2 regions of the Bacillus mojavensis genome follow, and region 2 is predicted to be linked to the other one. Evidence: predicted binding sites of a transcription regulator. Region 2 holds the regulator's gene; the other holds the start of a gene.
The links. Region 2 encodes LexA, which represses DNA repair genes until DNA is damaged. Its sites were predicted from a motif close to CGAACATATGTTCG; they were not measured.
Positions count from the first base shown of each region.

Region 1: HC660_RS05785 (YhjD family protein) is a predicted target of LexA. The motif match lies at 1,821-1,834, and genes of this name have one in related genera.

Region 1 is NZ_CP051464.1:1,123,777-1,127,201, reverse strand. Features, by position in the region: gene HC660_RS05800 (monooxygenase) at 1-378, opposite strand, end outside; gene lepB (signal peptidase I) at 578-1,078, opposite strand; gene HC660_RS05790 (TVP38/TMEM64 family protein) at 1,080-1,700, opposite strand; gene HC660_RS05785 (YhjD family protein) at 1,856-2,218, shown strand; gene HC660_RS05780 (DUF3311 domain-containing protein) at 2,444-2,644, shown strand; gene HC660_RS05775 (sodium:solute symporter family protein) at 2,641-3,425, shown strand, end outside.
Region 2 is NZ_CP051464.1:1,843,161-1,846,585, forward strand. Features, by position in the region: gene HC660_RS09570 (DUF892 family protein) at 1-67, opposite strand, end outside; gene fosM (FosM family fosfomycin resistance protein) at 360-782, shown strand; gene HC660_RS09580 (hypothetical protein) at 864-1,292, shown strand; gene lexA (transcriptional repressor LexA) at 1,687-2,304, opposite strand; gene yneA (cell division suppressor protein YneA) at 2,460-2,771, shown strand; gene HC660_RS09595 (YneB family resolvase-like protein) at 2,789-3,425, shown strand, end outside.

The DNA.
Region 1 (3,425 bases), 720 kb from region 2:
CGTTAGCGCCTCTGCCCCTCGTAACACCTCTGCCCCCAGGCTTCGCGCACGTTCCTCAAGCAGCTGTTCAGTCTCGGTCTGAGGAAGCAATAGCGTATAAGGACAACTCGTATCTAGGCTGGAAAAATCAAGACGGGTATCGAGCATTGAAAAATGTCCAGAAGATGTCTTTTTCCCACGAGACGCAAAACGCTCAAGCACCCCTCTCATTTCAAAAAGTTCAAGCGTACGTGGATGCAGCGTCAACGCCTTCGAATACGGCATTGGCTGTTCAAGCCGCTCAAGCACGCATGTTTTTACCCCTGCCAATGCCAGCTCAGAAGCCAGCATCAATCCAACCGGTCCGCCTCCGATAATGACTGTTTCGTAATCCATCATAAGCTCCACTCCTTTTGTTTCACTTGCAACTTAATAAAAACCCTTATAAACAGTGACGAGAAAGAACATATTTTTTATTTTCGTTACATACGTAACAAAAATGATTATATCGGCTGACAAATGATCTTGCAACACATTTTTCCAATCAGCACAAAAAAGACGCCTAGCAAATGGCGCCTTTTTCTCAGTGTACAGCTTCCTAATCCGAAATGACTCCGACAATGTCTTTTTCCCTGATCGGACCGAAATGCCGGCTGTCAAAGCTATATATACGGTTATCTCCGATCACAAAATATTGCCTCTTCGATAACGTCTTTTTCCCTGTCGTCTCTTTCAGAGAAAAATCTCCCGTTACATGGCTTCCGGCAGATACAGATTTCAATGGTTTCAAAAATGGTTCAGCCACCTGTTTTCCGTTCACATACAGCTGATCGTCCTTATATTTGATCGATTCACCGGGCAGCCCAATGACTCGCTTTATCAGTACTTTTTGATCAGGGCCTTTAAACAAAACAATATCAAAACGATGAATGGTTTTGAATCGATGTGAAAATTTATTGACCAACAGTTCGTTCCCTTCCTGAAAAGTCGGGTTCATGCTTATGCCTTCTACTTTGTAATCAATAAAGACGGCATTTTTGACTTGAATGGCGAGAACGACGGAAACAACACCGGCAAGAAACCAAAACCGTTTTTTCATGTTACTGTCTCCCTCCATCATGCTCACGCTGGCTGGCTCTCACATGCAGATGCCGTTCCACCCTTTTGCCGACATACCATAAGACAGCAATCACCACAACGGCAATAACTGTGCGAATCGGCTGCGTGATCAGCGCGTGAAGATCATATCCGATGAAGCTGATCATAAAAATCATGACGAGCTTTCCCGAGGCTGCCGCCAAAACAAACGGCCGCGTCCCGATCCTTGACAAACCGGCGACAACATTCACCGCGGCAGACGGTGTAAATGGAAAACAAAGCAGAAGAAACATCGGGCCAAAACCGTGTCTTTCCACCCATAACATAAGCTTTCTGACAGACGGATGCCTGCGGATGAATCCAAGAGCTCTTCTTTGTCCATAATGACGGACAATGAAAAACACGAGAATGGACCCCGCTGTTGATCCGGCCCATGACAGGATGAAGCCTTCCCACAATCCAAACGAATTGGTATTCGCCACCACAAAAACGATAAGCGGCAAAAACGGGAGAAATGCTTCAACTAAAGGCAGCAGCACAGCAATAAGCGGACCGAAAGCCCTATAGCTTTGAAATAATTCAGTTAAACGATCCTCTGTCAAATAGGATAAAAATTGCTCCAACGTTTATACTCCTCACCGGGTTTGTCTATCCTTATTCTACACATTCTCGGCGAAAAACTAAAAAGTTTTGGCGATTTTTTCTGTCTTGAAATATTTCACCAGCCGATATAGAATACGATTAGAACAAACGTTCCCTTAAGAAAGAAGGAGTTACCATGCCTCATTTGCAGCCAGAAGGATACGAATTGATAGAGCGGGCTCTTTTTTTGCCTATGGTCATTACCATTTTAAACCGTGATCTCAACGGAATTGAAAAAAGCACATTAAAATTAAAACACCCTTATATACAACTTATCAACGAATCATTAAAAATAGCACAAAAGGATCTGATTGAGGTCAGAAAAGAGCTGAGGAAAAATAAAATTGCCATCCACGAGGCTGAGCGTGATGAAGCCTTTACACTTTATTTATTTGTCATTGATGGCTACGAAGAAAAACACCGCTATTTTAACCCGCGAATCCGTGAGCAAGTAAGCAGTTTGTTAACATTCTATTTATTTGCGCCGGACGCGCCATGAGTCTTTCGGATCATTCTGATCTCTCCTCCTTGCGCCCGTCCACTCTCCGGGCGCCTCACCAATAAATTTCTGACAATTCACACTATACAAACAAAATAAATTTATTTATAATTCGTACCACAGCCTTTTACTCCCCAAAAAGTGACATGTGCCGCCAAATTAACGACATGATTTGCAGCCTGCACATGACACGCACCGCCCAACTTTTATTCAAAGGAGGACTCTATGAAACTGATTCACATTCTTGCTGCTCTGCCCTTCATCGGACTTTTGCTTGGCATCCCTTTTGCAAACAAAGTAACACCCTATCTGTTTGGCATGCCATTCATTCTCGCCTATGTCGTCATGTGGGCTTTGCTGACCTCTGTCCTGATGGCGATCGTGTATGTCCTTGACAAAGAAAATAAAAGGGAGGAAGCAGAATGAACGCAGCTCTCATCATCATTTTCGGCGTCTTGCTATTCAGCATGTTTCTCGGCGTACGCGCCCAAAAAGGGAAAGACATGAATCTTGAGCAGTGGACGGTCGGAGGCCGCGGCTTCGGAACCTTGTTCGTGTTCTTATTGATGGCAGGCGAAATTTATACCACATTTACGTTTCTCGGCGGAAGCGGCTGGGCCTACGGGAAAGGCGGACCGGCCTTTTACATCATCGCCTATGGCTGTCTGGCTTACATCCTTTCTTATTGGCTCCTGCCTGCGATATGGTCCTATGCGAAACAGCATAAGCTGATGTCGCAGTCCGATTTTTTCATCAAAAAGTACAACAGCCCGCTGCTTGGCGTGCTCGTCTCACTGGTCGGCATCGCCGCTCTTATTCCTTATCTTGTGCTGCAACTGAAAGGGCTTGGATTGATTGTATCGGAAACATCTTACGGAAAAATTTCTCCCACTGCTGCCATTTGGATCGGCGTCATTTCAATCACAGTTTACGTTATGGTATCCGGCATCCACGGGTCCGCCTGGATATCCGTTGTCAAAGACATCATGATTTTGGCTGTCGTTTTATTCTTAGGCGTATATTTGCCGATTCATTACTACGGCGGATTTCAAGACATGTTTCAGCAGATTGAAAACGCAAATCCCGGTTTTATTACCCTGCCCGAAACAGGGCAAAGTGCTGCATGGTTCAGTTCAACCGTGCTGCTGACGGCGCTGGGCTTTTACATGTGGCCCCATACGTTTTCCGCTTCCTATTCAGCAGAAAA
Region 2 (3,425 bases):
TTTTAAACGTAAGCAATTCGTGCAATTCTAACGTTTCATGAAGGCCGTAGTCATTCATCACGGTCATTCCCTTCTTAAGTAATATGGTTTATTTTGAGCAAATTGCTTTTGTTTACACTGGTATTTTTTGCTGTTGAATTGAAACTTTCTGACTGGAGCACCCGTACATAAGGGTGGGGATGAGCGTCTTAAAATAAAAATCCAGCATTCAATCTTTTGAAACAGGCTGAGTAAAAATTTGAAGAATTATACGCTTTTACTAAAAAAACGTCTTTATCACAATGTCTGTATTGCATTATTGAAAGTCCCATATTTAAGTTTTTTAATCGGCTATCTATAAATACTGAGGAGGAGACACAGTGGAGATCAAAGGGATCAATCACTTGTTATTTTCTGTTTCTGATTTACTGACATCCATCGAGTTTTATCAAAATGTCTTTGATGCTAAATTGTTGGTCAAAGGAAGGAGCACTGCATATTTTGATTTAAACGGCATATGGCTGGCTCTCAACGAAGAGCGTGACATTCCCAGAAATGACATTAAGGCTTCTTATACCCATATCGCTTTTACAATTGAAGAAAGTAAGTTTGAAGAAATGTCCGCAAAATTAAAAAATCTTCAAGTTACTATTTTGCCTGGGAGAGAACGAGATGAACGTGATCGAAAATCAATTTATTTCACCGATCCTGACGGCCATAAATTTGAATTCCATACAGGAACTCTTCAAGGCAGACTTCAATATTATAAGCAAGCTAAAACCCATATGGATTTTTATGATTGAAAAAGTGCGGGAAACTGAGCAACAGAGGATATACATATTTATCTTTTGGGGGTAATATATGGTAAAGGAGGGGGATTGCATTTGAGAAATAAAATCTTGCTGATGACAGCTGTTTTGCTATGTGTTTTTGGAACCGGGACGATTCATGCAGCAACTTTACAATATGAATATAAAACCGATTTCATTCTTAATGATGAAACAAAAGCGCTTTATGTAGAAAACATTGGTGATATACCGGCAATTGACTATTTTTTAGGGTACCAGTTTACGATACGAGGAGTGAATACTTGTTCAGTTGACATTAAGCTTCAGCGAATGGGACTTACAGGTAATTACACTACGTTAAGCGCCAAACAATTCATCGGTAATTGGTTTGATTTTAGCGCTCAAGATAAGGTTTCCATTGAACCGTATCATCGGTATCGAATAGTAGCTGAAGAACATTCCCCAAACTGTGGAAGTGTTCATGTAAAAGGGCGCTATGGTGTAGAATATTTTACTTTTGATTGATGCTCACATTTATTGAAAAGCAGTGAGCTTTTTTTGTGGAATAAATTAACTAAATAAACTATGTACTAAATATTCAATATATTTCTTTTTGATCTCGCTCATGATAAAAGAGCAGAGTATAACTAATCTTTTCACGTCCAAGATCGAAACATTTATAAGATAGGAACGACTACATTTTTAAACAATATTTTTTAAAGAAAAAGTTTCGTTAAGGAAAGAAAATTTCTTGACTTCAACAATTAAATGATGGATAATTATGGTGTAAACATGATGTTCTTTTTCCTCCTATTCAGGTTCGCACCTAAGCCAGGGCGAACCTGCTTTTTTTTAAAACAAAACCCCCACTCCGTAAAGGGAGAGGGGGTTTATTCTTTGTAACTGATAGTTTGATAGTTTAATGGACAGTTCTGAACACACCAATTACTTTTCCTAATATGCTGACATTCTGCAGTATAATCGGAGCCATGGTTGGATTTTCAGGCTGTAGGCGAATGTGTGTATCCTCTTTATAGAAACGTTTTACAGTAGCTTCATCATCTTCTGTCATCGCCACTACGATTTCACCGTTATTCGCCGTGTTTTGCTGTTTTACAATAACATAGTCCTTATCAAGTATACCTGCGTCAATCATACTGTCTCCCATAATCTCCAGCATAAACACATGCTCATCCGGAGGAACCATACGGTCAGGAAGCGGGAAGTATTCTTCAATGTTTTCAACCGCTGTAATAGGTGATCCGGCCGTTACTTTTCCGATTACCGGTACATTAACGACTTGGCTCTTTGGAATCTCTACTTCTTCATCCAGAATTTCTATCGCTCTTGGTTTTGTCGGATCGCGTCTAATCAGTCCTTTTGTTTCCAAACGGGCCAAATGGCCGTGGACAGTTGAACTGGACGCAAGGCCGACAGCCTCTCCGATCTCTCTAACGGAAGGCGGATATCCTTTTGATTTAACCTCTGCTTTAATAAAACGGAGGATATCAAGTTGCCTTTTTGAAAGCTTCGTCATTTTTTGCACCTCTAAACGTCGATTTTAAGTAGATTATAGCATGATTTTCCTGACAGTACAAACATAGGTTCGAAAAAACAATTGACAGAAACGTTTGTTCGTATATACTGAAATTATAAAAATGCGAACAAACATTCTTGTTGGAGGTTGTTATCATGAGTAAAGAATCTATTATTTTTGTCGGCCTGTTCACTGTGATTCTAAGCGTGGTTATCCTTCTGTTGTCATATACAAGCAGCGACCAGGAGCTTAACCAGTATGTTAAAATAAAAGTTCAGCAGGGGGATACGCTGTGGTCGCTTGCCGACCAGGTGGCTGACTCAAAAAAGATAAATAAAAGTGATTTTATTGAATGGGTAGCTGAAAAAAATAATCTTCAGCCGTCTGAACTTCAGCCGGGAGATGAATTGGTGATTCCATTAAAAAAGGAACATCCGGCTGCATACGAACTGGCTACTGTTAAATAGAGAGGAAAGGTAGAAAGGTGAAAGCACTCATTTATGCCCGCGTAAGCACAAATAAAGAACAGCAAGAAACCTCATTAAAGCGGCAGGAGGAGGAGCTTACGGCCATTGCGGCTGAGAACGGCATAGAAGTCGTCAAAGTGATTTCTGAAAAAGCCAGCGGATATGAAATGGACCGGGATGGTGTATTTGATTTGCTTGATCATATCAAGAACTCAAATATTGATGTGATTTTAGTTCAGGATGAAACAAGACTCGGCCGGGGAAACGCGAAAATTGCACTTCTTCATTGTATTTACAGGGAAGGAGTGAAAGTATTTACGACCGCTCACAGAGGTGAACTTGAGTTATCGGAGGCTGACTCTATGGTGCTGGAAATCGTCAGTATTGTGGAGGAATACCAGAGAAAAATTCACAACATGAAAATTAAACGCGGAATGAAACGCGCAGTAAAAAATGGTTTTAAGCCTCAAAAGAACCTGAAAAACCAGCATGAAAACAGCGGAAAAGATAGAATAGAAGTTCCGATCTCGGAGATTGTCCGGTTGAGAGCAAATAAACTGACGTTTGCTGAAATCGCGGCTACGTTGAGAGGTTTTGGCTATGATGTGTCAAAGGCGACAGTCCATCGGCGTTTTCAAGAATACATAGAGAATG